2 regions of the Polaromonas sp. CG_23.6 genome follow, and region 1 is predicted to be linked to the other one. Evidence: riboswitches for the same ligand, from Rfam matches in the RefSeq annotation. Region 1 holds a riboswitch; the other holds the start of a gene.
The links. A riboswitch is a leader RNA that binds a small molecule or an ion and turns the genes downstream of it on or off. The one in region 1 is predicted to bind glycine.
Positions count from the first base shown of each region.

Region 2: another riboswitch for glycine. It lies ahead of H4V98_RS10295 (D-amino acid dehydrogenase); the one in region 1 lies ahead of gcvT (glycine cleavage system aminomethyltransferase GcvT).

Region 1 covers NZ_JARXUY010000001.1:2,890,249-2,905,820, forward strand. Annotated here, with positions in the region: gene epsA (XrtB/PEP-CTERM-associated transcriptional regulator EpsA) at 1-402, opposite strand, end outside; gene H4V98_RS13660 (TRAP transporter substrate-binding protein) at 781-1,752, shown strand; gene H4V98_RS13665 (TRAP transporter small permease) at 1,844-2,338, shown strand; gene H4V98_RS13670 (TRAP transporter large permease) at 2,335-3,612, shown strand; glycine riboswitch at 3,677-3,780, shown strand; glycine riboswitch at 3,804-3,905, shown strand; gene gcvT (glycine cleavage system aminomethyltransferase GcvT) at 3,953-5,107, shown strand; gene gcvH (glycine cleavage system protein GcvH) at 5,164-5,532, shown strand; gene gcvP (aminomethyl-transferring glycine dehydrogenase) at 5,565-8,459, shown strand; gene H4V98_RS13690 (FKBP-type peptidyl-prolyl cis-trans isomerase) at 8,603-9,004, shown strand; gene H4V98_RS13695 (alpha/beta fold hydrolase) at 9,017-9,892, opposite strand; gene H4V98_RS13700 (NUDIX hydrolase) at 9,929-10,816, opposite strand; gene H4V98_RS13705 (DUF302 domain-containing protein) at 11,178-11,630, opposite strand; gene H4V98_RS13710 (putative sulfate exporter family transporter) at 11,988-13,028, opposite strand; gene H4V98_RS13715 (bifunctional enoyl-CoA hydratase/phosphate acetyltransferase) at 13,025-14,011, opposite strand; gene xsc (sulfoacetaldehyde acetyltransferase) at 14,091-15,572, opposite strand, start outside.
Region 2 covers NZ_JARXUY010000001.1:2,174,899-2,190,470, forward strand. Annotated here, with positions in the region: gene ligA (NAD-dependent DNA ligase LigA) at 1-1,722, shown strand, start outside; gene H4V98_RS10280 (glutathione-independent formaldehyde dehydrogenase) at 2,027-3,166, shown strand; gene def (peptide deformylase) at 3,341-3,880, shown strand; gene H4V98_RS10290 (sodium:alanine symporter family protein) at 3,928-5,292, opposite strand; gene H4V98_RS10295 (D-amino acid dehydrogenase) at 5,483-6,739, opposite strand; glycine riboswitch at 6,904-7,004, opposite strand; gene H4V98_RS10300 ([protein-PII] uridylyltransferase) at 7,144-9,822, opposite strand; gene map (type I methionyl aminopeptidase) at 9,882-10,715, opposite strand; gene purL (phosphoribosylformylglycinamidine synthase) at 10,942-15,087, shown strand; gene H4V98_RS10315 (D-hexose-6-phosphate mutarotase) at 15,164-15,572, opposite strand, start outside.

The DNA of each region.
Region 1 (15,572 bases):
ACCGTGAATCATTCCTGATCGCATGCTGCGTAACGCACTGCTGAAAGATCCAGGCAAACTGGCATTACCCAACAGATATTCGAAATTGCGAAAGTCAAGTGAGCTTGGTTGGCGGCCTCCAAAAACCCAACTTTCGTGAAATTTTCCCATTAGGAAAGGAAGGCCATCCGTACCCACGGCGTAAGACCGCACACCTGGCAACTTGGACACAATGTCGTGTCGGATGGACCCTTCCTGAAAGTTTCCCCATCCTGCCAGCAGGATTTCGTGCGGCATGCACTGTTGCACATCGCCCTGCAACCAATGAAGCAAGTCGATATGACGCCGGATAGCAGTTGCACTTTCAATCAGCCTGAGATAGTGGCTGGAATTACCAGACACGGGCACCGTATGACTTTGCATTTTTTTATTCTCCCTGAATACGTTTTGTCGTTTGCGCTACCGATTGCATCGATGGAATGCGAAGCCTAAAGCTACTTTATATCAAGCGTTCACGCAGGATATACAACAATTTACAAGTCATCAAGCATGCTGTGAAAAATTCAGGAAGCTTCTCCGTCATTGTCCGCGTTGCTTGTCATCCAAAATCTGCAGATGGATCCAAGCAACCCGTAAAAACATCCCTATTCAGAGCATGAACGACCTGCCAAGCCCTGAAATTATCTGATTTTTAAGCGAAAACCCGCGCACGTTCGACCGCTGTCAGCAGCAATAATCAAAATGTTTACGGCGCTTTGCCCTAATCCATAATTTTTATCGCAATTACTTTCCGGAGACAGCATGAAGCTTTCGAAACTTCTCATTTGCCTGAGCCTGGGCCTGGGATTCATGGCTTCGGCCACTGCACAGACCACCATGCGGATCAGCATCTCAACAGCTCAGAACTCACACCAAGGTGTGGCGATAGACACTTTTGCCAAGGAGGTTGAAAAGCGCACGGCAGGAAGATATAAGGTTCAGACCTTCTACAACGGTGCTTTGGGCGGCGAGCGGGAGTCGATTGAAGCGGTACAGCTGGGGACGCAGGCATTGGCATTCTCGTCGTCGGGCCCCATTCCCAACTTTGTTCCTGAAACCAAAATCCTGGATGTACCGTTTCTCTTCCGGGACAAGGCCCATGCACGTGCCGTGCTCGACGGACCAATTGGCCAGGACTTGCTGACCAAATTCGATGCCAAAGGCTTCAAGGCACTCGCCTGGGCCGAAAACGGCTTTCGCCACATGACCAACAGCAAGCGCGACGTCAAGACACCTGAAGATCTCAAAGGTTTGAAAATGCGCACCATGGAAAACCCGGTGCATATTGCTGCCTACAAGGGCTTTGGCATCATTCCCACACCTATGGCCTTTCCCGAAGTGTTCACTGCACTTCAGCAGGGCACCGTAGATGGACAGGAAAATCCTCTGTCGGTCATCATTTCAGCCAAGTTTGATCAGGTGCAAAAGCACTTGACCTTGACGGGCCACGTTTATTCGCCTTGCATCTTCGTGATGAACAAGGCGCAGTTCGACGAACTCAGCGCAGCCGACAAGCAAGCCTTTCTTGATGCCGCCAAAGAAGGAACCAAGGCCAATCGCGCCCGGGTGGACGAAGACGATGCCAAGGGCGTAGCCGACCTGCGCGCCAAGGGAGTGACCGTGATTGACACGATTGACAAGGCCAAGTTCGTGGCCGCACTGGCACCGGTGAACGCCGAGTTCGAAAAGCAATTCGGCAAGGTTGCGCTCGACAAAATTCGAAACTACAAATAAGCCAATATCTTTTTTGCTACGTTTTCGGTAGCTTGATATGCCCGTAGCTATTGCGCTAACGGGCGTTTTCTTTAAATATCGGTGTCATTTCATGAAACACGCCTTTTTAACCGTCGAACGCTGGACGACCGGATTTTCCATGCTGGTGGCATGCCTGATGCTGGTCATTGCCTCGTCGCTGGGAATGTTCCAGATCGTGACCCGTTTTGTATTGGAGCAACCCGCAGAATGGAGCGAAATCCTGATCAGGCTGAGTCTGATCTGGATGGTTTTCATGGGTATCCCGGCGGCTTTTCGCCAAGGGGCGATGGTCAGTGTCGATGTGCTTTATCGCTGGAGCCCACCCCGGATCAAGCGTGTGCTCGACTGGGCGGTCTGCCTTGCGGCGCTGGCCCTGATCGGTGTCATCATCTGGTGGGGCTGGGACTATTCGCTGCGCGGTCGCGTTCAGTCGATGGCCGGGCTTGAATCCATTTCAATGTTCTGGGGATATGTGGCCATGCCGGTTGGCGGGCTCTTTTGCGTGATGGGAATCATTGGCAACCTGATCGATCCACAACGCCAAGAACTGGAAACAGCCCAATGACCGCCGTCATGCTGACGACCATGGTGCTGTGCTTTGCATTGACCATTTCCGTTGCCGTTTCCATCGGACTTGCGTCGGTTCTGGGCATTCAGGCGACCAATGCCAACATGCTGATTTCGGTCAAGGAAATGTTTTCTGCAATCAACAAATTTCCGTTGGCTGCCATTCCCTTCTTCATCCTGGCAGGCAATCTGATGGAAACCGGCGGCATTTCGCGCCGGCTGGTGGAGTTTGCAAAAAGCATCGTGGGCGGCGTACAGGGCGGCCTGCCGATGACCTGCGTGCTCACCTGCATGATTTTTGCAGCGGTTTCAGGCTCGTCGGTGGCAACCACCTTTGCCGTTGGCGCCATTTTGATTCCGGCACTGGTGAAGCATGGCTATCCGACAACCTATGCCGCAGCCCTGCAGGCGACCAGTGCCGAGTTGGGTGTCATCATTCCACCGTCGATTCCGCTGATCCTGTATGGCGTGAGCGCCGAGGTCTCGATTGGCGAACTTTTCGTCGCTGGCATAGGGCCGGGCATCTTCATCAGCTTGTCGCTGATGATTTTTGTCTACGTGTATTGCCGCTTCAAAGGCTGGGGCAAGAACGACGGCGACGGGCGACTCGGTTTTTTCAAGGCAAGCTGGCAGGCTGGCTGGGCGTTGCTGATGCCGGTCATCATCCTGGGCGGTATTTACGGTGGCATTTTCACGCCAACCGAAGCAGCAGCCGTCGCGGTGTTTTATGCACTGGTGGTGGGCGTGGTGATTTACCGGGAAATCAGCCTGGCCAGTTTGATCGTGGTGCTGCGCAAGTCGGTGTTGTCCAGCGCCGTGATCATGTTCATCATTGCCAACGCCGGGCTGTTTGCCTTTCTGATCACACGTGCTGGTGTGCCTGACGCGATTGGCCACTGGCTCGAGGCTGTGCTGCAGTCACCCGCGCTGTTTCTGCTCGGGGTGAATGTTGCGCTGTTTTTCATTGGCATGTTCATTGAAACCAGCGCCGCAATCATTGTGCTGGCGCCGATTTTGGCACCTGTGGCCATGCACTTCGGCATCGACCCGGTGCATTTCGGCATGGTCATGGTGGTCAATCTGGCGCTGGGCATGATCACCCCGCCCTTTGGCGTGAACCTGTTTGCCGCCTGCACGGTGGCAAAGGTCTCCCTGGACCGCATCATCCGTCACCTGATTCCTTTCGTGCTGGTGATTCTGGCGTGCCTGCTGGTGATCACCTACGTGCCGCAGTTGTCGCTGGGTTTGCGTGACCTGTTGTACGCGAAATAGAAGCCTGGGAAAGCCCCGAAAAGCCTGAAGGAGCGCGCAAGAGAGCGGCTTTGCTCGGCTACACTTGGCAGCGTCAGGAGAGAGTTTTCCCAGAGAAAACCGCCGAAGGCGCATGCGCCACCCCCAATGGTGGACTGAACGCTCAGGCAAAAGGACTGGCAACCGCCCCTAGGCGCATCAACTGCCAAGGGGCGTTCCCAACTGGAGAGAGACCGCTTTGAAGGCGGTCCACCGAAGGAGCAACCCTGCATCGCCAGGCGAATCTCTCAGGTAAAGTGGACAGAAGGGGCAGCCCGTGGCGTTTGGCCACGGAATCATGTTTGCCCCTTTGGAGAACGCCATGTCCCACGACCCGTCTGCCGCCCCTGCCCCTTTGCTCAGCACACCGCTGCATGACCTGCATAGGGAACTTGGCGCCCGCATGGTGCCGTTTGCCGGTTATTCCATGCCGGTGCAATACCCGGCCGGCCTGATGGCCGAACACCTGCAAACCCGCAGCAGCGCCGGTCTGTTTGACGTGTCGCACATGGGGCAGTTGCGGCTCGTTGGCCCGGATGCCGCCGCCGCACTGGAAAGCCTGATGCCGGTCGATGTGATCGACCTGCCTGCGGGCAAACAGCGCTACGGCCTGCTGCTCAATGAAGAAGGCGGCATCATCGACGACCTGATGTTCTTCAACCGCGACTACGCGAATGGCGGCGATATCTTCGTCATCGTCAATGGCGCGTGCAAGACCGGCGACATCGCCCATATCCAGGAAAAAATTGGCAGCCGCTGCGAAGTCATCCCCATGCCCGAGATGGCCTTGCTGGCGTTGCAAGGCCCGCTGGCCGTGAACGCTCTGCAACGCCTGTCGCCGGGCGTTGAAAAGCTGGTGTTCATGACCGGCGGTGAGTTCACCGTGGCGGGCTGCGACTGCTTCATCACCCGCAGCGGCTACACCGGGGAAGACGGTTTCGAGATTTCAGTGCCCGCCGCGCAGGCCGACACCCTGGCTCGAACCCTGCTGGCCCAGCCAGAAGTCAAGCCTGTTGGCCTGGGCGCGCGCAATTCACTTCGTTTAGAGGCCGGCCTGTGCCTGTATGGCAGCGACATCGACACCACGACCACGCCGGTCGAAGCCAGCCTGAACTGGGCGATTCAAAAAGTTCGCCGTACCGGCGGCGCTCGTGCCGGAGGCTTTCCGGGCGCAGACAAAATCCTGGCGCAGCTGGCCGAACCGGCCAGTTTGAGCCGTAAACGAGTTGCCTTGATGGCCAGTACGCGCGTTCCGGTCCGCGAACCCGCCATGCTGGAAAACATGGACGGCCAGGCAATCGGCCAAGTCACCAGCGGCCTGCTCAGCCCCACGCTGAACCAGCCGATTGCGCTGGCCTATGTGCATCCTGACTATGCGGTGGTTGGCACCGAGTTGTTTGCCATGGTGCGCGGCAAACCCGTGCCCATGCACGTGTCGACCACGCCCTTTGTTCCCACACGCTACCACCGTGGCTGATTCATCTATCTCTTTCGTTCACTTCCCTTTTTCATACAAACTCCCGGAGAAACCGCATGACCGTCAAGTACACCGAAGACCACGAATGGCTCAAGATTGAAGACGACATGGCCACTGTCGGCATCACCGTGCATGCGCAAGACGCACTAGGCGATGTGGTGTTTGTCGAGCTGCCGGAAGTCGGCACGACATTTGCCCAAAAAGACACCGCTGGCGTGGTCGAGTCAGTCAAGGCGGCAGCGGATGTCTACATGCCGGTCAGCGGCGAAGTCGTTGAAGTGAACGAAGCACTGCGTGATGACCCGTCACTGGCCAATTCCGACCCGCTGGGCGCCGGCTGGTTCTTCAAGGTCAAGCTCTCCGACCCGTCGCAGCTCGACGCGCTGATGGATGAAACCAGCTACACCGCCTTTTCTGCCGCCTGAATTTTTCATCAAGACTGATACGGAATCCTGACATGCTGATGCCATCCGCCACGCCGCTGGGCGCGCTTGAAAACCCTGCCGAATTCATTGCCCGGCACATCGGCATTGATGAAACGGATGAAGTCCACATGCTCGGCGTTGTCGGCTCTGATTCGCTCCGGGCGCTGATTGACGGCATCGTGCCGCGCTCGATTGCCCGAAGCAGCGCCATGGCGATTCCGCCGCCGGTGTCTGAAGCGGCCGCGCTCAAGCAGCTCAAGGCCATGGCCGCCAAGAACAAGGTATTCAAGAGCTTCATCGGCCAGGGTTATTACGGCACCTACACGCCGGGCGTGATCCTGCGTAACGTGCTGGAAAACCCCGCCTGGTACACCGCCTACACGCCCTACCAGGCCGAGATTTCGCAGGGCCGCATGGAAGCGCTGATCAACTTCCAGACCATGGTCTGCGACCTGACCGGCATGCCGATGGCCAATGCGTCGATGCTCGACGAAGCCACTGCCGCCGCCGAAGCCATGACGCTGGCCAAGCGCAGCGTGAAGAGCAAAAGCAATGTGTTCATCGTGGCTGGCGACTGCCATCCGCAAACCATCGAAGTGATCCAGACACGCGCCCGACCGCTGGGCATCGAGGTCAAGGTCAGCACCCTTTCACGCACTGTGCCGCAGTTGATGGCAGAGGGCAATTACTTCGGCGTACTGGCCCAGTACCCGGCCACCAGCGGCGCCATTCATGACCTTCGGCCGCTGGCGGGACAAGCGCATGCCGATGGCGCAGCCTTGTGCGTCGCAGCCGATTTGCTGGCGCTGACGCTGCTCACACCACCGGGCGAATGGGATGCAGACATCGTGCTGGGCAGCACCCAGCGCTTTGGCATGCCAATGGGCAACGGTGGCCCGCATGCTGCTTATCTGGCGTGTCGGGATGAATTCAAACGCTCGTTGCCGGGCCGCCTGGTCGGTGTCAGCATCGATACCCATGGTCATCCGACCTACCGGCTGGCGCTGCAAACCCGCGAACAGCACATCCGCCGTGAAAAGGCCACGTCCAATATCTGCACGGCACAGGTGCTGCCAGCGGTCATAGCCAGCATGTACGCCGTCTACCACGGCCCTCAGGGCTTGAAGCGCATTGCCGAACGTGTGGCCACTTACACCGCCATTTTTGTGAATGGATTGCGCCAGATGGGTTTTGACATCACCAACAAAGGCGCCTTTGACTCGGTCACCGTCAAAACCGGTGATGCTACTAATTCAATAGCTAAGCGTGCAAGCCAGTCGTGCGCAAACCTTAGATTTCGCTTGAAAAATCACTTGGGTGTGTCGCTGGACGAAACCACCAGCCGCAGCGACATTGAACTGCTCTGGTCTTTCTTCGCCCAGCCCGGCCAGACTGTGCCGGTGGTGAGCAGTTTCGAGCAAGGCATCGAATCCCTGATTCCAGCTGCGCTGCGCCGCACCAGCGAATTTTTGACGCATCCGGTGTTCAACACCCACCACAGCGAAACCAGCATGCTGCGCTACATCCGCAAGCTCAGCGACAAGGACCTGGCGCTGGACCGCAGCATGATCCCGCTGGGCAGCTGCACCATGAAGCTGAACGCCACCAGCGAGATGATTCCCATCACCTGGCCGGAATTCGCCAACATCCATCCATTTGCGCCGCATGACCAGTTGCTGGGCTATGCCGAACTCGACCAGCAGTTGCGTGACTGGCTGTGCGAGGCCACGGGGTATGCCGGCATCAGCCTGCAGCCAAACGCCGGCTCGCAGGGTGAATACGCCGGCCTGCTGGTCATCAAGGCTTATCTTGAGGCGAATGGCCAGGGCCACCGCAATATCTGCCTGATTCCCTCGTCAGCCCACGGCACCAACCCGGCCAGCGCCCAGATGGCCGGCATGACCGTGGTGGTCACGGCCTGTGATGCACAGGGCAATGTCGACATGGCCGACCTGAAGGCCAAGTGCGAAAAGCACAGCGAGAAATTGGCTTGCGTGATGATCACCTACCCCAGCACCCACGGTGTGTTCGAGACGCATGTCAAGGAGCTTTGCCAGCTGGTGCATTCGCACGGCGGCCGGGTCTATGTCGATGGCGCCAACATGAATGCGCTCGTCGGCACCGCCGCACCGGGTGAGTTCGGCGGCGACGTCAGCCACCTCAATTTGCACAAGACCTTCTGCATTCCGCATGGCGGAGGCGGCCCCGGCGTCGGCCCGGTCTGCGTTGTGGCGGACCTGGTGCCCTACCTGCCCGGCCATGCAACGGCTGGCATGCCCGTGAACGGCGTGGGTGCGATTTCAGCTGCCCCGCTGGGCAATGCAGCGGTGCTGCCAATCAGCTGGATGTACTGCCGCATGATGGGGCCCGAAGGCTTGAAGCGCGCGACCGAAGTGGCAATTTTGAGCGCCAACTACATCAGCGCCCGCCTGCAAGACCATTATCCGACGCTGTATGCCAGCGAGAACAAACATGTTGCGCACGAATGCATCCTGGACCTGCGTCCGCTGAAGGAAACCAGCGGCGTGACCGCCGAAGATGTGTCCAAGCGGCTGATGGACTACGGCTTTCATGCGCCAACGCTCAGCTTCCCGGTGCCCGGCACGCTGATGGTTGAACCCACCGAAAGCGAGTCCCTGGCCGAACTGGACCGCTTCATCAATGCCATGGTTGCTATCCGCGAAGAAATCCGCCAAGTCGAAAACGGTCACTGGCCACAAGACAACAACCCGCTGAAACATGCACCGCACACCGCCGCCAGCCTGCTGGGCGCGGACTGGGACCGGCCCTATTCACGCGAAACCGGTGCCTTTCCGCTGGCCAGCCTGAAAGCGGTGAAATACTGGCCACCGGTGGGCCGTGTGGACAACGTCTACGGCGACCGCAATTTGTCCTGCAGCTGCATTCCGATTGCAGATTACGCTTGACGCGCACTGCACACTGCCTGAACGCCTTAACGCCTTAACGCCTCAACTCCTCCTTCTCTCTTTGAGAGAAGTTTGGGGTAAGGACCTGTAGTGACGGCAGCGCTAAACCCCATTTCAATCCCTCCATCATTCACAGGAAAACCATGAAATCAAACTTCTCCCTGCTCGCCCTCGCCGCTTTTGCGACCAGCGCCTTCGCCGTGGCGCCGCCTGAAACCCTGCCATCGGGTGTAAAGATCGTCCACACGGTAGACGGCACAGGCGCGCAGCCCAAGGCATCGGACACCGTCAAGGTGCATTACCGCGGCACGCTGGCCGACGGCAAGGAATTTGACAGCTCCATCAAACGCGGCCAGCCGGCCTCGTTCCCGTTGAACCGTGTGGTGCCATGCTGGACCGAAGGCATGCAAAAGATCAAGGTTGGCGGCAAGGCGACGTTAACCTGCCCACCGGCCACGGCCTATGGTGATCGCGGCGCCGGCGGCGCGGTGCCACCCAACGCCACACTGACGTTTGAAGTCGAGTTACTGGCGATTGAAAAGTAAGCTGCGTTTGGCTTACAAGGCTGCATTCAATGCGGCAAGGAGCGCGGCGTCAAATGCTTCTGTCCGCTCGAACTGCACCCAGTGGCCGGCTTCTTCGATGAGGGTGAAGGCTTTGAAACGGGGTGCTTGCCGCATAGCCGTCTCCACCGCCGCCAGTTGCCCCTTGAACAACGCGTCTTCACGGCCGTAGATGGCATGCAGCGGGCACTTTAGCAGCGGCAGCGTGCAGGCCAATACATCGGTGCGCGACAGGTTGCGACCCTGCATGCGGTCGCGCAAGACGTTGGCTACATGCAGGCGCAGCGCCAGATCGCTGATCGACGTCGGGTGGTGCAGCATCAACGCAGCCAGGTTGCCACGGTGAATGGCGTCACGCTGGCCGGCGTCCTTGAAATGGCGCCAGGCCCGCAAATGAAACGGCGTGTCGGGCGCAATGCCCAAGCCGGGCGCGCCGACCAGCACCAGACGCGCCACACGTGCCGAATACTGCGCCGCCAGAAAACCGGCGACCATGCCGCCAAATGAAAATCCGACCAGGTCGCAGGCTGCATCGCCCAACAGGCTTTGCAGCCCCTGCTCGACAAGACCGGGAAGCGCATCGGCGTCGGTTCCGTGCAGGGGCGCAGACGAATCGCCAAAACCCGGCAGATCGGGCACCAGCACCCAGCGGCCCGAATCGACGAGTGCGTCAATATTGCGCAGCCAGTGCATCCAGCTGCCACTGCCGCCGTGCAGCAACACCAGCGGTGCCAGGGCCGGATGGCGCGTCGCCTTGCCCCAGTGGTGCCAGACCATGGCGCCCGTCTCACAAGGGGTTTCGGAACAGGTGGCGGTTCTCAGGAGCGCTTGCGCTTGCAGCGGCAATTCAACGGAAGATTCAAAAGTCATCGCCTGTTTATACCCTTGCGCCGCAACGCGGCGGCGTCAATCGAACAGCCGGTCAAAACCACCATCAGGCTCAAAACGCTTGTTAAGGGCTTGGTAATACAGCCGCGTTGGTCCCGGCATGGCCAGATCGCGGACCGAGTGGCGAACATCGCCGGGATAACAAATCACCCGGTTCCCCTCCAGATCGAACGGCTCGGGCTGGATTAATGGGGGCAGGCGGCTGCGGGCTTGCGCCATCACGCTGTCCACGCTGGTGTGGCGCGCCAGATGGGCGAGACTCATGATCTGCGGCGGCGCCAGCGCGATCAGGCCGGCCCAGTACTGTTCCAGCGCCGTGCGCGGCGCAAGCCAGATGCTGTCGGTGGTTTCATGGTTGTCGTGAATCGCCACCTGCCCGGTGGGCACGGCAGACACAAAAAACCGGGTGTCAAAGCGCTTGTTCGTGACCGACGGCGCTGTCGGCGTGACCCAGCGCGCCCAGGGCACCAGGCTTCGGGTCTGCAGGCGCAGCGCCATTTGCGCCAGCACATCGTTGAACCCATGGCCTTCGCGCAGCAGTGCCGCTGCCCGGGAGCAGTCAACGCCCTCGCATGCAATGCCTTGCGCCATCAAGATGCCCGACTCCTCAAACGCTTCCCGCAGGGCCGCCACATACAACCCACCCGCCGTGCGTTCGCTGATGTCGGCTTCGTTCAGGCCGGCATGCAGTACCTGCAAAGGCTGGTCCAGATGCGCATCCATGTCCAGTTCGGCATCAAGCGCATCCACCTTGCCGCCCGGAAATACATAGGCGCCGCCCAGCACATCGGACAAGGTGTGGCGTTTCATCAGGAACACCTCCAGCCCCGCCGGCGCATCGCGCAGCATGACCACCGTGGCCGCCGGGCGCAAGGGCGTGGTGACAATTTCCAGATTCAATTCCATCGTCTGCTTTCAGGGGAAACGCCGCGCGGACCAGTCCGTACAGCCAGACAGCAGAGGCTATCAGAGTCTCTGCACTCGAGACGTTTCGAGCGTGACAGGAACGACGCGGCAACCACATTCCAAGGATTCCAATCAGGTATAAAAAATCATCAAATCCTGCTCTGGCGCAATCAGAATATGCATAAGCAGCTATTAATTCAGGAGCGATCAAGACGGGTAATGCACAAGCAGAAGTTGGCAGTCATACAGAATGCATTTCAGGCGCCTGTCTGCGAACTTTGGTTGCGTTCTATCAGGTCGAATAAACCTTGATCACACAGCACAAGTTTGCCGTGTCAATGCCTGAATGCCAGTGCTGTCCTCAGTTGGCAACCGCCGCCCCAACCAAGCCGCCAAGAGCCTTGCTCAGGTTCTCGACCACAGGGCACTGCGCCACGCCATGGCGCTGGGCAATGAATGCGGGATCGTTGTACCCGACCCAGACCTGAGCGGCGGCATCTTCCCACACCAATGCCTTGAGCGGCAGATCAATGCCAACCGTCTGCGCGCACTCCATAAACGGGGTGCCTCCCTGCGCGTTGCCGAAGATGAGCACTTCGGTGGGGCGCAGGGTTTTTTCTACCTTCTTAGCGCCAGCCGCGTGATCGATACGCGCGAAGACGGTCAGGCCGCGTTGCTTCACGACTTGTTCAAGCCTGTCCATGGTGACTTTGGCATCATGGGGACTTTTGACGGCCACCAGTCCATCGGCAGCATTGGCGGCGCCAAGGGTTGCAAACAAAACAAGGGCAACAAAGGTTCGCAAGAGATTCATGGCTGTGTTTTCCTGAGTGGTGTTGGCGCAGCTTTATTTGCCACGATAAGAATGAGACCCGCCGCGCACTGAGAAGTTCGCTGCGGGTGATTTGACTCCACACCTCAACATATCCTGCCGAACCGGAGAGTTCGCTTTCAATCTTTGAATTTTTCAAACTGGCTTGATGAAAAAATGCTACCTCATCGACCGTAAGTTTCAGCGATGACGCGTTGCAGTCACTGTTGCGTTGCCCCACATTTCGAGTCTTTGCGGCTCAGTCCCGAACCCAGCAGCTTTCGCTGGTGGGTTTTCAGTTTTTCACACCCGGCTTGGCCAGGTTGGGCAATAAAGGATGCAAAACAAAATACTTGCTGCTCAACGCCGCAGCAGGATGACGGCCAGCACAAACGCAGCCATCCACACCGTTTCGATCAACAGCAGCGCAAACGGCTTCCAGCCGGCACGCGCCAGTTGCATGAAGGATGTTTTCACGCCCAGCGCGGCAATCGCCACCACAAGGCAGGCGCGCGACACATCGTTCAGTCCGGTCTGCACGATGGCAGGCACGCCGCCCAGGGAATTGAGCACCACCAGCGCGACAAAAACCCACAGGAACCACGGCACCAGCGGCTGCTTCTTGGCCTCGTTGCCTTCGGCCATCAGTTCGCGCTGCTTCTTGAACACACTGGAGACGATAACCACCACGACGGCCAGCATCGACACGCGAAACAGCTTGACGATGGTGGCGTAATCGGCAGTTTCCGGATTCACCATGTAGCCTGCGCCCACCACCTGCGCCACATCATGAATCGTGCCGCCCAGGAAAAGGCCGGCCAGCTCGGGCGGCAGTCCCAGTGCCTTGACGATCAGCGGATAGGCCACCATGGCCACCGTGGACAGCACGGTCACGGTGACCACCACCATCAGTGTGGAACGGTCACTGTCCTTGTCACGCGGCAGCACCGCCGAAATCGCCAGCGCGGCCGAAGCGCCGCAAATGGCGACTGCGCCGCCTGACAGCACGCCTTGGGCGCGCGTCATGCCAAAGTGCTTGCCCAGAAACGTACCGCACAGCAGCGTCGATACCACCGCAATTACCACGATGGCCGCCGTTTCCCAGCCCAATCCGGCGATTTGCGAAGCGGTGATGCGCGCCCCCAGCAGGCCCACGCCGAGTCGCAACACGCCACGCGCGCAAAACTCGATACCCGGCCGGGTCTTGGTTTCCTGGCTGAGGTAATGAAACGCAATGCCGAAAAACAGCGCGTACAGGAATTGCGGGCCGCCGTGCAGTATTGACACTGTGGTGGCGGCCATGGCAATCACAGCCGACAGACCGACGCCTGGCAGCAGGTAGGGCACTTTGCGCAAACCGGAAGGCGGGCCAGCGGCCAGCGGGTCGTTGCTGGCGCTCATGCCACACGCTCTTTGGAGTTGGCGGGCGGGCACATCAACACGGCCAGCGCGCAGGAGGCGATGCGGCTGGAGATCGAGTCGGAACGGCTGGTCAGCACGATGGGCACGCGCATGCCAAGCACCAGCCCGGCACATTCGGCGCCCGCCAGGTAAACCAGCAGCTTGTAGGCCACGTTACCGGTTTCCAGGCCAGGCATCAGCAGCACGTCGGGTCGGCCGGACACGGCGGAAACAATGCCCTTGTTACGCGCCGAAACAGCCGAGATGGCGTTGTCAAGCGCCAGTGGGCCGTCTAGCACGCCGCCCGTGATCTGGCCGCGCTCGGCCATCTTGCACAGTGCGGCAGCATCCAGCGTGCCGGGAATGGCGAGGTTGACGGTTTCCACCGCCGACAGGATGGCCACATGCGGCAGCTTGATGCCAATGGCGCGTGCCAAATCAATCGCGTTTTGCGCAACGTCGCGCTTTTCTGCCAGCGTGGGCGCAATGTTGACGACGCAATCGGTCATCAGCAGCGGCCGCTCATAGCCGGGAACGTCCATGACGAACACATGGCTGGCGCGGCGCGCGGTGCGCAGTCCGGCATCACGTGAAACAGCGGCGGCCAGCAGATCGTCGCTGTGCAGGCTTCCCTTCATCAACACAGCGGCCTGGCTTTCACCGCACAATGCGGCAGCCTTGGCGGCGGTGATGCGGGGATTGTCGGGCGTGTCGTGTAACTCGATATTCGAAAGGTCCAGGCCTTCGGCTTCAGCCAAGGCCTGGATGCGGGCGGTAGGTCCGACCAGGATGGGGGTGATCAGACCGGCTTGGCACGCCTGGACAGCGGCGCTCAGAGAAGAAGCATCGCACGGGTAGGCCACAGCAACGCGGACCGGGCCGCGCGCCTTGGCCATCTGCACCAATGCGTGCAGATGCGGGTGGGTGGCGTCGCCCGATGACGACACGCTGTCAGCGCGGGGGGCAAGCTCGGAAAGAGTCATGGTTCAGAGTCTCCACACAAGATAAACAAAAACGCGCCGCATGGCCTGAATGGACCATGCGGCGCGCTGGAAGACTTACTTAGACGTAGTCCTTGTATTTCTCAAGCAGGCGCACTGGCTTGGCCAGGGCGTCGCGGCGGAACGGGTCGCCCAGTTCACGGGTGCACATGATCTCGATGACGCAGGTCTTGCCTTCGTTCATCTGCATGTCGATGGCCTTCTTGAGTGCCGGACCAACGTCTTCCAGCTTGTCCACGATGATGGCTTCGGCGCCCATGGCCTTGGCCATGCCGGCCCAGCTTTCGCTTTCAAGCTCGCCCGCCACAAAGCGGCGGTTGTAGAAGTCAACCTGGTTCTTCTTCTCGGCGCCCCATTGGCGGTTGTGGAAGACCACGGCAGTGACCGGGATGTCATGTCGCACGGCGGTCATGATCTCGACCATGCTCATGGCCCATGCGCCGTCGCCAGCGTAGGCAATGGCCGGACGTTCAGGCGCGGCCAGCTTGGCACCAATCATGGTGGGCAATGCGTAACCGCAGTTGCCAAAGCTCATCGGCGCAAAGAAACTGCGTGGCTCTTCAAAGCGCAGGTAGCTGTTGGCGACCGAGTTGATGTTGCCGATGTCGGTAGACACCATGGCGCGCGGTGGCATGGCCTTTTCGAGTTCGCGCAGAACCTGACGGGGGTGCAGGTAATCACCGCCGTTAAAGGTTTTTTCCTTGGCATTCTCTTCGATCATGTCCAGGCTGTAAGCATCTTTTTCGTGCGTCCATTCGTCCAGTTCCTTTTCCCAGGCGTCTTTTTCGGACTTGATGGTGGCGGCACGTTCGGCCTTGTTGGAATCGCAGGCCAGGGTCTTGCCCGTCAGGCGCTTGGTCAGCTCGGCGGCAGTGGCCTTGGCATCGCCACAGATACCGACGGTGATTTTCTTCACCAGACCGAGGTTGGTGTGATCGGCTTCGACCTGGATGATCTTGGCGTTCTTTGGCCAGTAGTCCATGCCGTGTTGCGGCAAAGTGCCGAACGGGCCCATGCGCGAACCCAGCGCGATCACCACGTCAGCCTGGGCGATCAGCTTCATGGCGGCTTTGGAGCCCTGGTAGCCCAATGGGCCGGCCCACAGCGGGTGGCTTGAAGGAAATGAGTCGTTACGCAGATAACCGTTCACAACGGGCGCGCCCAAGCGCTCGGCGAGGGCCTTGCACTCTTCCACCGCATTGCCCATCACCACGCCGCCGCCGGACAAGATAACCGGAAATTTGGCCGTGGCCAGCAGTTCGGCAGCTGCACTCAGCGACGCTTCGCCACCCGCGCCACGGTCGACGCGCATGGGCTTTGGGATCTCGCACTCGATTTCGCCGTAAAAGTAGTCACGCGGAATGTTCAGTTGCGTCGGGCCGTTGTCGGACATGGCGCGGTCAAAGCAGCGTGCCGTGTATTCAGCCATGCGCTTGGGGTGTGTGACATGTCCTTGGTACTTGGTGAACTCCTCGAACATGGGCAACTGGTTGGCTTCCTGAAAGCCGCCCAGGCCGATGCCGGTAGTGCCGGTCTCTGGCGT
Region 2 (15,572 bases), 720 kb from region 1:
GAGTACGTGGCCGAACTCAAGTTCGACGGCCTGGCCATGAGCCTGCGCTATGAACACGGTGTGCTGGTGCAGGCCGCCACGCGAGGCGACGGCGAGATGGGCGAGGACGTGACGCAAAACATCCGCACCATTCGGCAGATTCCCCTTAGGCTGCCCTCCGGCGCACCGCCCGTGATGGAAGTGCGCGGCGAAGTCTATATGCGCCGGGGTGAATTTGAGGCACTGAACGAGCGTCAGCGTGAAAAAATCGCCAAAGGCGCGAAGGGCGAAAAAACATTTGCCAACCCGCGCAATGCCGCGGCGGGCGGCGTGCGCCAGCTCGACCCGGCGATTGCGGCGGAGCGGCGACTGAGCTTTTTCGCCTATGGTGTGGGGGAAGTCACGCCGCCCGAACAAGATGGCCCGGCATTCGAAACCCATTACGCGCTGCTGCAAACCCTGAAATCATGGGGTTTTCCGGTCGCAGCGCAGACCCGGCTTGCGCAAGGCGCTACTGAATTAATAGCGTTTCACGACACTGTTCGCAAAGAGCGGGATCGCTTGCCGTATGACATTGACGGCGTGGTCTACAAGGTCAACAGCCTGGCGCTGCAACGCCGGATGGGTTTTGTCAGCCGTGAGCCGCGCTGGGCGGTGGCGCACAAATACCCGGCGCAAGAGCAGCTGACCACCGTGCTGGCGATCGACATCCAGGTCGGGCGCACCGGCAAGCTGACGCCGGTTGCAAAATTAGCGCCGGTGTTTGTCGGTGGCGTGACCGTCACCAACGCCACGCTGCACAACGAGGACGAGGCGCGGCGCAAGGATGTGCGGCTGGGCGACACGGTCATCGTTCGGCGTGCCGGCGACGTGATTCCCGAGGTGGTCAGCGTGCTGCTTGACAAGCGCGTACCGGACGCGACGCAGTTCACCATGCCGCGCCAGTGCCCGGTCTGCGGCTCAGAGGCCGTCCGGGAAGAGGGTGAGGCCGATTACCGCTGCACCGGTGGCCTGTTCTGCGCCGCCCAGCGCAAGGAAGCCATCCTGCATTTCGCCCACAAGCGGGCTGTCGAGGTTGAAGGCCTGGGCGACAAGCTGGTCGAGCAACTGGTTGATGCGGGCGTCATCCGCACGCTGCCTGACTTGTACAAGCTGGGTTTTGCGTCACTGGCCAGCCTGGAACGCATGGCAGAGAAGTCGGCCAACAACCTGGTGGCGGCACTGGAAAAGTCCAAGCACACCACCCTGCCGCGTTTTGTCTTCGGCCTGGGCATCCGGCATGTCGGAGAGGCAACAGCCAAGGCGCTGGCCCGCCATTTTTGCCAGCTGGACCGCATCATGGATGCGACTGAAGCGCAGTTGCTGGAAGTGGACGATGTCGGTCCCATCGTGGCCAAAAGCATCCACACCTTCTTTGACCAGCCGCACAACCGTGAAGTGGTCGAGCAACTGCGTGCCTGTGGCGTGACCTGGGAAGAAAGCGAACCCGTGGCGCTGGCAGTCAAGCCGCTGTCGGGCAAGACCTTTGTGATCACCGGAACCTTGCCGGACCTGAGCCGTGACGAGGCCAAGGACATGATCGAGCTGGCCGGCGGCAAGGTGGCCGGCTCCGTCAGCAAGAAGACCGATTACGTTGTGGCTGGTCTTGAAGCGGGCAGCAAGCTGATCAAGGCCGAGGCGCTGGGCGTCGCAGTGATTGATCAGGAGGACTTGATGGCGCTGCTGCATGGGCTGCCAGATTGAAGCTGGCTTCAAATTTTCTTGTCGGTTGGATTAACCGCATGCGTAATTCGGCGCTTCGCTTTGCTGCTATTAAAAATGCAGCTGCTTGCATCCATCTTTATTACGTTGGCGGTTGTTTTCATTAAAAATTTTCAATGGAGAAGCGGCGTGCGCGAAGTACTTTGCCGGTTGGGGACTTACGAGATCCTCTGGTGCTCGCTTACAAGCGGCTGAAGGCACGGCCACTAAGGTTGTCAACTTGTGCTTCACCTCTCGGTGTTGCTGCAAACACAATTTCAATCGGCAACTTCAAAGGAAACCCACCATGAAAGCACTCGTCTATCAAGGTCCGCGCGACGTCCGCGTCAAGGAGGTGCCCGATGCCAAAATCGAACGACCCACCGATGTGCTGGTCAGGATCACCGTGACCAACATTTGCGGTTCTGACCTGCACATGTATGAAGGCCGTACCGATATGGAGACTGGCCGTATCCTGGGGCACGAAAATCTTGGCGAAGTGGTTGAAGTGGGCAACGCGGTCGATCGGATCAAAATCGGCGACCGGGTCTGCCTGCCGTTCAACATTGGCTGCGGCTTTTGCAAGAATTGCGAGCGTGGCTTAACCGGTTTTTGCCTCACCGCCAACCCGGGAACGGCAGGCGCGGCATATGGATTTGCCGGCATGGGCCCGTACAGCGGTGGTCAGGCTGAATACCTGCGTGTTCCCTATGCCGACTTCAACTGCCTGAAGTTGCCGCCCGACGCGCAGGAGAAGGAAAATGACTATGTGATGCTGTCCGACATCTTTCCGACCGGTTACCACGCCACCGAGCTGGCTGGTGTTCGACCGGGCGAGTCAGTGGTCATCTACGGCGCGGGACCGGTCGGCCTGATGGCCGCGTATTCTGCGGCGATCAAGGGTGCCGGCAAGATCATGGTGGTCGATACGCATAAGGACCGCCTGGCTTTGGCAGAGAAAGCCGGCGCTATTCCCATCGACGACTCCGACGGTTCATGCGTCGACCAGATTCTGGCGCTGACGAAAGGCCAGGGTGCTGACCGTGGGTGCGAGTGCGTGGGCTACCAGTGTTGCGACAAGCATCGCAACGAAGTACCTAACCTGACCATGAACAACCTTGTGAAAACAGTGCGGGCGACCGGTGGCATCGGCGTGGTTGGCGTCTTTATTGCTCAAGACCCGGGCGCCAAGGACGATCTGGCAAAGCAGGGGCAACTGGCATTTGACTTTGGCCAGTTCTGGATGAAAGGCCAAAAGATAGGCACGGGACAGGCCAATGTCAAGGCCTATAACCGTCCGTTGCGCGACTTGATCGAGGCTGGCAAGGCCAAGCCATCGTTTATCGTTTCGCATGAGTTGCCGCTGGACCAAGCGCCTGAAGCCTACAAGAATTTCGATGAGCGCAAGGATGGCTGGACCAAAGTGCTCCTGCGGCCGGGCACTTGATGAAATTGTGGTTTCTTGGTTTGCTCCTGCTTATCCATAAACGTAACAGCATGCCAGCTGTGTCATTGAGCATAAGCCGCAGGCAGTAGGACATGGCTAAAAGCGTGCCCGTCATTCGTGACATTGTTTTGAGCGCATGGGCGCAATGTGCCGCCAGCCGCTATGCTTGCTTGCATGACCATTCGTGAAATTCTCAAAATGGGCGATGCGCGGCTTTTGCGCATTGCCCAACCCGTGGCAGCCTTCGACACTGATGCGCTGCATCTGCTGATCTCTGACATGTTCTACACCATGCAGTCGGTGAATGGTGCTGGCCTGGCCGCGCCACAGATCGGTGAAAACCTGCAGGTGGTGATTTTTGGCAGCGACCAGCTGAACCCGCGCTACCCCGATGCGCCGGTCGTGCCGCGTACCGTGCTGGTCAATCCGGTCATCATGCCGCTGGGCGTGGAGGAAGAGAGCGACTGGGAAGGCTGTCTGTCGGTGCCTGGCCTGCGCGGCATGGTGCCCCGTTTCTCGCATATCCGCTATACCGGCTTCGACCAGTATGGAGACCCCATTGACCGCACAGTGGACGGCTTTCATGCGCGCGTGGTGCAGCATGAATGCGACCACCTGATCGGCAAGCTGTACCCTATGCGCATTCGGGACCTGAGCCAGTTTGGCTACACGGAGGTGCTGTTTCCCGGCCAGGACGCGTCCGACGACGACTAATCCAGCCGCGTCCTGTGCCGGTTGTCCTTATGGGCCCCGAGATCTTTTTAGCGCAATGTTCCCGCGTTGGTTTTGTCTGCAAAGTAGTCGTTGGTGACCTTGCTCACCACCGGCGAGAGCAGCACCAGTGACACCAGGTTGGGAAAAGCCATGAAAGCGTTCAGGGTGTCGGCCAGCAGCCAGACAAAGTCCAGGTGCGTGACCGCGCCTACCATCACAAACAGCGTCCACAACACGCGGTAAGGCACTTCGACCTTGCTGCCGAACAAGTAAGCCCAGCATTTTTCACCGTAATAGGCCCAGCCCAGAATGGTGGTGAAGGCAAACACTGCCAACGCAATGGCCAGCAGGTATTGGCCAAAACCCGGAAAGGCCGTGGCAAAAGCACTCGATGTCAACTCGGCCCCGGTCAGTCCGCTGTTCCAGGCCCCGGTGATGATGAGCACCAGGCCGGTCATCGTGCAGACAACAATGGTGTCGATAAAGGTGCCCATCATGCCGACGAGGCCGGATTCGGCGGCGCTTTTGGTCTGGCCAGCGGCCTGCGCGATGCCGGCCGTTCCCAATCCGGCTTCATTGGAGAAAATGCCGCGCGCCACGCCATAGCGCATGGCCAGCATGATGGTGGCGCCCGCAAAGCCGCCAGTAGCCGACAAGGGCGTGAAGGCGTACTTGAAGATCAATGCAAAGGCTGCCGGAATCTGGTCGGCGTACATGCCCAGCACAATCAGCGAGGCAACGACGTAGCCGATGCACATGGCCGGTACCAGTTTTTCAGCCACCGCGCCAATGCGCTTGACCCCTCCCAGCAGCACAAAGCCCGTCAGTACCATCAACACCACGCCCGACACCCAGGGCGAGATGCCAAAGCTGGCGGTTAGTACGGCAGCAATGCTGTTGGACTGCACCATGTTGCCAATGCCAAAACCGGCCAGACCGCCAAACAGGGCAAAGGCAGCACCCAGCCAGGCCCAGCGTTGACCCAAGCCGTTCTTGATGGCAAACATGGGCCCGCCCATGTGTTCACCATGGGCATTGGTTTCACGAAAGTGCACCGACAGCAACACCTCGGCGTACTTGGTGGCCATGCCGACCAGCGCCGTCATCCACATCCAGAATAGCGCGCCCGGCCCGCCAATGGCAATGGCTGTGGCAACGCCCGCAATGTTGCCTGTTCCTACAGTCGCGGCCAGCGCGGTCATCAAGGCGGCGTAAGGGGTGATTTCGCCTTTGGCGCCCGACTCGGGCTTGCGGCCTTTCCAGACCATGCGAAACCCGGTGACGATGCGCAAAATCGGCATCAGCTTGAGCCGGAGTTGAAGAAAAAGGCCAGTGCCAAGAACCAGCACCAGCATGGGCGGTCCCCAGACGAAGTTGTTGATCGCTGTGACGATCGATGTCAGGGTTTCCAAGATTTTGTCTCCATATAGTAGTTATTGAGGCGAACGAAAGCACCCGCCCATGGCGGTTATTGATGAACAACCTTGCCTGTCACGGCAAGGTCTCGTGGTTTTGAGGGCGGCTGGCAATGCCAGTGAATCGCTGCCGCACCCAGGCAAGCCGTCAGCGCCAAATGTCAGCTGGCGCATGGGCCTTGAGTTTTCAGGCCGCGACAGGGTTGCCTTGCAGCAAGCTCGTTGGTTTGAAGGCTTCGCTCACCACATCACCCACCATCTCGGCGGTGATGGCTGACAGCGTCCAGCCGAGGTGACCGTGTCCGGTATTGTAAAAAACGCAGGGCGAGCGCCCACGGCCAACGCGTGGCAGCATGTTGGGCATCATGGGCCGCAAACCCGCCCAAGGTATGACGCTCTGGGTGTTGATGCCGGGAAAGCAGCGCTGCACCCAGTCCACCAGGGGCTTGATGCGGTCGGCACGAATGTCACGGTTGTATCCGTTGAACTCGGCTGTGCCGGCCACCCGGAAACGGTCAAGGCCCAGGCGGCTGGTGACCAGCTTGGTTTCATCGTCCAGCAAACTGACCACGGGGGCTGCCGCCTGACTTTGCGCGTCTTGCAGGTTGACGGTGATGGAATAGCCCTTGACCGGGTAGATGTTCACGCGGTCGCCCAGCGAGGCAGCCAGCGCGCGGCTGGCGGTGCCGGCACAGACCACCACGCCGTCAAAGACCGCGCGGGTTTCCTGGGCGCCATGACCCACCGTCACGCAGGCCTGGGTTGCGTCTGCCGTCACGCTTTTTACGTCTTGGTCATAGAGGCATGTCACACCCAGTCGTACGGCGGCTTCGGCCAGGCCCTTGGTGAAGCGGTGGATATCGCCGGTCGAGTCGCTTTCGGTGAAATAGCCGCCGTAATACTTGCCGGCCAGCGTCGGCTCGAGGACGCGCATCTCTTCAGGGGTGACGGCGCGGCGTGGCAGACCGCCTTCGGCCAGCAACTTGGAAACCTTGCCTGCGTGGTCAAAGCTGGCCTTGTCGCGGTAAATGTGAAGAATGCCTTCTTTTTTCAGGTCAAAGTCTATGCCCTCCTGTTCGGCCCAGCCCAGCAGATGCTTGCGCGCCGCGATGGCCAGGCGCGTGGTTTCTATGGTGTTGCTTCGATAGTTGGGAATGTTTGCAATGAACTCGGCAAACCACGATATTTTGTGCCAGCTGGGTTTGGGACTGACCAGCAGCGGGGCATCGCTCTTGAGCATCCACTTCAGGCCCTTGAGCAGCGTTGACCAGTGGTTCCACACCTCTGCGTTGGACGCGGAAAGCTGGCCGCCATTGGCAAACGAGGTTTCCATGGCGGCATAACGGTGCTTTTCGAACAAAGTGACAGAAAAGCCGCGCTTGGCCAGTGCGTAGGCTGTGGTCACGCCGGTGATGCCACCACCAATGACTGCGATTTTTTTCATGAAAGTCTCCAGCAACGTCAAGGGGTTGAGCCCGCGCGCAAATGTGCTGCGGACACCCCCTCTGTTCTGGACCTGAGAGATTCACCGGCCTTCGCTTGTGGCAGGGCTGGTTTGCTCCTTCGGTGCACCGCATGACGTAGCCTGCGGCAACTCTTCAGAGATCAATAGTGATGCCGGTCCTTTGGCCTGAGAGTTTCCGGGGTGGTTGCTCCTTCGGCGCCGGGTACTGCGTTAGCCGTACCACAGACTCTTCCGGCATCAAGCAGGCTAAGCGCCGATTGATGCATGCCGTTCTCAATGAGAGCGGCAATGATGGTAATTTATCAGCTATCCGGCTAGATCAACAAACTTTTTCAGATTTTGCGGCATCTTTGTCAAGATACGACAAAGATGCGTGCTGAATCTTATTCGCTCAAGGCCTTGAGCAACTCGGTTTCAATCGCAATCTGCGCTTTGTTGTGCTGCAGTTCAGGTCCGTCGATCAAAAAAGTGTCTTCGACCCGTTCGCCCAGCGTTGTCACCTTGGCCAGCTTGACGTTGATGTGGTGATTGGCCAGCACGCGTGCAATCAGGTAAAGCAAGCCGACCCGGTCGCTGGCCGACACGCTGAGTAACCACCGCTGGGCTTTTTCATCCGGCCGCAAATCGACGCGTGGGGTCACCGGAAAGCTTTTGACGCGGCGCGACACCCGGCCTTTGCTGGGTGGCGGCAGCGGGCCTTTTTCTTCCAGAATGCGGCCCAGGTTCACCTCCACCATGGTGGCCAGTTCGCGGTAGTGCTCTTCCAGCAGCTCGCTGGTGACCTGGAATGTGTCCAGGGCAAAGCCGTTGTTGGTGGTGTGCACCTTGGCGTCCAGGATGCTGAAGTCGGATTTGTCAAAGAAGCCGCAGATGCGCACGAACAGGTCTGGCGCATCGGGCGTGTAGACCAGCACCTGCATGCCTTCGCCGGTTGCCGACTGGCGCACGCGCACTGTCACCACGGCCTTGCCGATGTGGCGCGACAGGTGCCGGGCATGCCAGGCAATGTCGGCGGCTTCGTGGCGCATGAAATAGCTCACGTCCAGCGTGTCCCAGAGCGCCTTGTAGGCCTGGAAGGGCTCGGCGTGCAGTGCCAAAAGCGTCAGTGCGCCGCGCTTGCGGGCCTCGATCTCGGCGGCGGCATCGGGCGCGCGTCCGCCCAGCACGCGCAGTGTGTAGCGATACAGGTCTTCCAGCAGCTTGCCCTTCCAGGCATTCCATACTTTCGGACTGGTACCGCGAATATCGGCCACCGTGAGCAGGTAGAGGGCGGTCAGGTAGCGTTCGTTTCCGACCCGCTTGGCAAATGTGGCGATGACCTCCGGGTTGCTCAGGTCCTCCTTCTGGGCCGTGCGGCTCATGCTCAGGTGTTCGCCCACCAGGAACTCGATCAGCCGGGTGTCCTCGGCGGCAATGCCGTGCTGACGGCAGAAAGTGCGCACATCCTTGCGGCCCAGCTCGGAGTGGTCGCCGCCGCGCCCCTTGGCAATGTCGTGGAACAGCGCGGCGATGTACAGAATCCACGGCTTGTCCCAGCCTGCGGCCAGTTGCGAGCACATCGGGTATTCATGCGAATGCTCGGCCATGAAAAAACGCCGCATGTTGCGCAGCACCATCAGGATGTGCTGGTCGACGGTGTAGACGTGGAACAGGTCGTGCTGCATCTGCCCGACGATGCCCCGAAACACCCACAGATAACGGCCCAGCACCGAGGTCTGGTTCATCAGCCGCATGGCGTGGGTGATGCCTTGGCCCTGCTGCAGGATGCGCAGGAAAGTCGCCCGGTTCACCGGGTCGGTGCGAAATTTCGCATTCATCATGCCGCGGGCGTTGTAGAGCGCGCGCAAGGTGCGTGCCGACAAGCCCCGGATGCCGACATGGGTTTCGAACAGCAGGAAGGTTTCCAGGATGGCGTGAGGCTCCCGCAGGTAAAGGTCGTCACTGGCCACTTCGAGCATGCCGGCCTTGTCCAGAAAGCGCGCATTGAGCGGGCGCAGCGGATAGTTGCAGGGGCTGAGATGCTCCTCGATATTGAGCAGCAATATCTGGTTCAGCTGGGTGACCGCCTTGGCCGTCCAGTAATAGCGGCGCATCAGCGCTTCGCTGGGGCGCGCCGGCGGGCGTCTGGCCGCCCGTCCGCCCCGGGGTGACACGGCCCTGTCCAGCGGCAGGGCCACCTGAGCCGCATCCAGTGCAGGCAGGCGTTCGCTTCGGTTGCCAGGCTGTGTGTGATAGCCGAAAGATTCGGCCACTGTTGTCTGCAGGTCAAACACCAGGCGGTCTTCGCGCCGACGGGCAATGATGTGCAGACGCGCCCGTATCAGGCTCAGCAAGGCCTCGTTGGCCTTGATCTGCCGGACTTCAAAGCTTGAGATCAGCCCGTTTCTGGCCAGCTCGTCCCAGGATTTCCCCAGGCCTGCAGCGCGGGCCACCCACAGCACCACCTGCAGGTCGCGCAGCCCGCCGGGCGATTCCTTGCAATTGGGCTCCAGCGCGTAGGGTGTGTTGTCAAACTTGTTGTGGCGCTGGCGCATTTCCAGCGTCTTGGCGATAAAAAACGCCTTGGGGTCAAGAATTGCGTCAAGCTGCGCCTGCAGGCGCTGGTAGCAATCGGCCCCGCCAGTCACCAGACGCATTTCAAGCAGCGAGGTCTGCACGGTGACGTCCTTGGCCGCTTCCTCGACGCAGTGGGCCGCCGTGCGAACACTGGAGCCAATCTGCAGCCCGCAGTCCCAGCAGCTGCTGATAAAGTCTTCGACCTTCGCCTTGAGCGCCGGGTTATTTTCAACATCGATCGCGTCGTCGGGCAGCAGCAGAAGTACATCGACATCGGAATGCGGAAACAATTCGCCCCGGCCAAAACCGCCGACCGCGATCAGGCAGGCATCCCGCGGAAATTCGGCTTGTTGCCACAGGCGCCGCAGGGTGGTGTCGGTCAGCTGGCTCAGCTTTTGCAGCAGTCCATGGATGCCCCGGGTCGAGGCACCGCTGCCCGCCAGCGCGGCCAGAACAACCGCCTTGCCAACACTGTATTGTTCACGAAAGGGAGCCAGTTCAGTCATGATGGCGGGGCCTGACCTTGAAAGAATCGAAGAAGGCAGTCCCGTCAGGGAGGCCGGGATCAGGCGGCGGTTGTTTCGCGCGACAGCTGCGGCACGAAATCCGGAATTGGCGGGCTGCCGGCCGACAGCGTCAGCACTTCGTAACCGGTCTCGGTGACCAGCACCATGTGTTCCCATTGCGCCGACAGCGAATGGTCGCGCGTCACGATGCTCCAGCCGTCTTTTTCCGGACCATCCTTGATGTCGCGCTTGCCGATGTTGATCATCGGCTCGATGGTGAACACCATGCCGGGCTTGAGTTCGTCAAGCGTGCCCGGGCGGCCGTAATGCAGCACCTGCGGGTCTTCATGGAACTTGGTGCCGATGCCGTGGCCGCAGAACTCGCGCACGACCGAGTAACCCTGCTTTTCGGCAAACGTCTGGATGGCGTGGCCGATGTCGCCCAAGTGGGCGCCGGGACGCACGCACATGATGCCCTTCCACATGGCGTCGTAGGTGACCTGGCACAGGCGCTTGGCGGCAATCGAGCATTCGCCGATCAGGAACATGCGGCTGCTGTCGCCGTGCCAGCCGTCCTTGATGCCAGTGACGTCCACATTGACGATGTCGCCCTTTTTCAGCGGCTTGTCGTTCGGAACGCCATGGCACACCTGATGATTGATCGAGGTGCACAGCGACTTGGGGTAGGGCGGATAGCTGGGCGGGCCATAGCCGAGCGTGGCCGGGACAGTTCCTTGCACGTCGACCATGTAGTCGTGCGCCAGCTGGTTGATTTCGTTGGTCGTCACACCGGGCTTGATGAAAGGGGTCAGATAGTCCAGCAACTCGCCGGCCAGTCTGCCCGCCACGCGCACGCCTTCGATACCGGCTGCATCTTTGTAAGTAATACTCATGGAGGAATTATCCCACTGGCGTCTGTTGCGTGCTTTTCAACGGGCAGCAAGGCTTTTGACGGTGCATCAAAGCGCGGCCGGTGCGCTGATAAAATTGCCGTTTGACGCGAACTGCGCAGATTCTGGCCTTTTGCCGGGAAGTTATTTCCAGCAAAAGGCTTCATATTCGACAAAAACAGCTTGCTGGCTGCCCTCCACCACTTTTATCCAAAAGGCCACCCGTACCGTGACCCTGCACCTGACGACTTTTGAGGGCGACGCCCACGGCATCAGCGCCCTGAGCGATTTTCGCGTCCAGCAACTTCTGCCCCGGCTGCAAGCCATCCACGACAAGATCGTCGGCATCAGCGCCCGGTTTGTGCATCTGGTCGCCACCGAAGCGACTCCTTCGCCGGACCTGAAAAACCGGCTGGCGGCCTTGCTCAGCTACGGCGAACCGTGCGCACAGCCCGCCGCAAATGCCGCCGACAACGTGTTGTTCATCGTGTCTCCGCGCTTCGGCACGGTGTCGCCGTGGGCGTCGAAAGCCACTGACATCGCGCACAACTGCGGCTTGGACGTGCGGCGTATCGAGCGCATCACCGAATACCGGCTGAGCCTGAAATCCGGCTTTTTCAGCAAATCGGCACTGACGGAATCCCAGCACGATCAGGTCGCCGCGTTGCTTCACGACCGCATGACGGAAAGCGTGGTTGCCGACCGTGCCCACGCAGAAGCGGGCTTGTTCACCGAGCTGCAGGGTGCGCCGTTGCAGACCATTGACGTACTGCAGGGCGGAAAAGCCGCGCTGCAGCAGGCCAACAGCGAGTTCGGCCTGGCACTGGCTGAAGACGAGATTGGCTATTTGGTCCAGGCCTTTACCCAGTTGCAGCGCAACCCGACCGATGTCGAGCTGATGATGTTTGCGCAGGCCAACAGCGAGCATTGCCGGCACAAGATTTTCAACGCCGATTTCACGATTGATGGTGCGCTCCAGGACAAAAGCCTGTTCGGCATGATCCGCAACACCGAGAAGCTCAACCCGCAGCACACGGTGGTGGCCTATTCAGACAACGCTTCGGTCATGGAAGGTGCGAAAATCCAGCGATTTTATGCAAAATCGGCCTCTGGCGCAGGTGTGACGGGCGCAAGCAGCTATCAAAGTTATAGCGTCATGGACGATGTGCTGACGCATGTGCTGATGAAGGTGGAAACCCATAACCATCCAACGGCGATTTCCCCGTTTCCCGGCGCATCGACCGGCGCAGGCGGTGAAATCCGCGACGAAGGCGCGACCGGGCGCGGCTCCAAACCGAAAGCCGGTTTGACAGGCTTCACGGTTTCAAAACTGTTTGACGGCGATTACGGCAAGCCCGGCCACATCGCCAGCCCGCTGCAAATCATGACGGAAGGCCCGCTGGGCGGCGCGGCGTTCAACAACGAGTTTGGCCGGCCCAACCTGAATGGCTACTTCCGCGAGTACGAGCAGACCGTCGGCGGCCAGCGCTGGGGTTACCACAAGCCGATCATGATTGCCGGCGGCGTCGGCACGATTGATGCCGAGCTGACGCACAAGATTTTGTTTCCGGCCGGCACGCTCCTGATTCAGCTGGGCGGCCCCGGCATGCGCATCGGCATGGGCGGAAGCGCCGCCAGTTCGATGGCGTCGGGCGCCAACGCGGCACAGCTCGACTTTGATTCGGTGCAGCGCGGCAACCCGGAAATCGAGCGCCGCGCGCAGGAAGTCATCAACCAGTGCGCCCAGCTGGGCCTTAGCAATCCGATCCTGGCGATTCACGATGTCGGCGCGGGCGGCTTGTCCAACGCCTTTCCCGAACTGGTGAACGACGCCGGGCGCGGGGCGCGCTTTGACCTGCGCGCCGTCAAGCTCGAAGAAAGCGGCTTGTCGCCCAAGGAAATCTGGAGCAACGAGAGCCAGGAACGCTATGTGATGGCGATTGCACCCGAGTCGCTGGCGCAATTCGAGGCGTTTTGCGAGCGCGAACGCTGCCCGTTTGCGGTGATTGGCGTGGCGACGGAAGTAAGGGAGTTGATCGTCACAGACGAAGTAAGTACTGGCCTTCCAAATCAGCCGGGGTCGCAGAACCGGCTTAGCCGGACTGCAGGCGCAGCGACCCCCTCGGGGGGCAGCGAACCACACGCAGTGGGGAGCGTGGGGATTCCAGTTCATATGCCCATGAATGTCTTGCTGGGAAAACCCCCCAAGATGCACCGCGACGTAACTACCGTGGCGCGCAAGATCAAGCCGATTGACCTGACCGGCGTTGACCTGCAAAAAAGCTGCATTGACGTGCTGATCCACCCCACCGTGGCGTCCAAGCGTTTCTTGATCACCATTGGCGACCGCACCGTGGGCGGCATGACACACCGCGACCAGATGGTCGGCCCGTGGCAGGTGCCGGTGGCCGATTGCGCGGTGACGCTGGCCGATTACCAGGGCTTTGGCGGCGAGGCCATGAGCATGGGCGAGCGCACGCCGCTGGCCGCCATGGGCTCGGGTGGGGCCGCCGCGTCCGGCCGCATGGCCGTGGCCGAAGCCATCACGAACCTGCTGGCTGCGCCGATCGAGCTGGCGCGCGTCAAGCTGTCGGCCAACTGGATGGCTGCCTGCGGCGAGCCGGGCCAGGACGCTGCGCTGTACGAGACCGTCAAGGCCGTTGGCATGGAACTGTGCCCGGCGCTGGGCGTGTCGATTCCGGTCGGCAAGGATTCGCTGTCGATGCGCACCGTCTGGAAAGACGAGGGCGATGGCGCGGCGAAAAAGGTCATCTCGCCGGTGTCGCTGATCGTCAGCGCCTTTGCCACGCTGGCCGATGTGCGCGGCACGCTCACGCCTGAGCTGAACACGGTGGAAGCCGACACGACCTTGATCCTGATCGACCTGGGCAAGGGCCAGCGCCGCATGGGTGGCTCCATCCTGGCGCAAACGCTCAATATTGAAGACGGCGAAGTCCCCGACCTGGACGACCCGCAAGACCTGGTGAATCTGGTCAATGCCATCAATGAACTGCGCGCGCAGCGCCAGATCCTGGCTTACCACGACCGCAGTGACGGCGGCCTGTTCGCCGCCGCCTGCGAAATGGCCTTTGCCGGCCATGTCGGCGTGTCGCTGAACATTGACATGCTGCTGGTCGAGGGCGACGGCATCAGCGACAGCCGCATGGAAATGGGCGACAGCAAGAACTGGGCGTCGCAGGTCAGCGGTCGCCGTGACGAGCTGACGCTCAAGGCGCTGTTCAACGAAGAACTGGGTGTGGTGATTCAGGTGGCAACGTCCGTGCGCAATGACGTGATGCAGACACTGCGCACGCACGGACTGTCCAAATTCAGCCATTTCGTCGGCAAGACCCGGCCGGCGCATGCATCCCTTGACGTCGGCAAGGGTGAAGTGCATGTCTGGCGCGACACCAAGGCAGTGTTCAAGGCCAAGCTTCAGGACCTGCACCAGGTCTGGGACGCCGTGAGCTGGAAGATTTGCCAGCAGCGTGACAACCCGGCCGGCGCGGACAGGGAACATGCGGCAGCCGGTGATCTGGCGGACCCGGGCTTGCATGTTTTCCTGCCGCCCGCCATGCGCGACGGCATTCATGCCCCGGCGCTGATGCTGTCGCGCCCGAAAGTGGCGGTCTTGCGCGAACAAGGCGTTAACTCGCATGTGGAAATGGCTTATGCCTTCACGCAAGCCGGTTTTGATGCCATCGACGTGCACATGACCGACCTGCAGACCGGCCGCGCCCGGTTGGCCAATTTTTCCGGCGTCGTCGCATGCGGGGGTTTTAGCTACGGCGACACGCTGGGCGCAGGCATCGGCTGGGCGCGTTCTATCACCTTCAATCCGCTGCTGGCCGAGCAGTTCAGCAGTTTCTTTGGCCGCAACGACACTTTTGGCCTGGGTGTGTGCAACGGCTGCCAGATGTTTGCCGAACTGGCCGACATCATTCCCGGCGCCGAGGCCTGGCCGCGCTTCACCACCAACCGCAGCGAGCGTTTCGAGGCGCGGCTGTCGATGGTCGAGGTGCTGGAATCGCCCAGCCTGTTCTTCGCCGGCATGGCGGGCATGCGTCTGCCGATTGCCGTGGCGCACGGCGAAGGCTACGCCAACTTTGCGCACCGGGGCGACGCCGGCAAGGCGATCGCGGCCATGCGCTTCACGGACAACCATGGCCAGCCAACCGAAGCCTATCCGGCCAATCCGAACGGCAGCACCGGCGGCTTGACGGCCGTCACCACATCAGACGGCCGCTTCACCGCGATGATGCCGCACCCCGAGCGGGTGTTTCGCAATGTGCAGATGAGCTGGACCAATCTGGACAAGAGCGCCGCCAGCCCCTGGATGCAGCTGTGGCACAACGCCCGCCAGTGGGTCGGTTGATCAGGCGGCTTTGACAATTATACAAGCTGCTATCGAATATATAGCAGCTTGTATTCGCCAGTCATGCGCAAAAGGCTTATTCGATGCTCAAGGTTTGTCCCAGCCAGTGCTCGGCGCCCGGTGCCAGGGCAATGACATCGGGTCCGGCATTGGCGGCCTCGATGCAGAAATAATCCTGCCAGCCATCGTCGGGCACGTCGGTCATCTGGCGCGCGCCTTCGCTGCCGGGGTTCCACACCACCACCGACCGGCTGCCATGCGTTTGCATGAGGATGCGGCGTTGCCAGCCCGCGTCGGTCAGTGTGCAGCGGCCGGTGTAGGCGCTGACGGTGTCCGGCGCTGCATGGTAAATGCGGTCGCAAGCCTGATCAAGGGCAAACGGCGCTTGCTGGACAGCGGCTTCCATGCCGCGCAGTTTGTCCCGGTAGGGCAGGCCGTCCAGGCCTTCGATGCCGATCTTCGCCGCACTGCTGACAGCAAAGTAA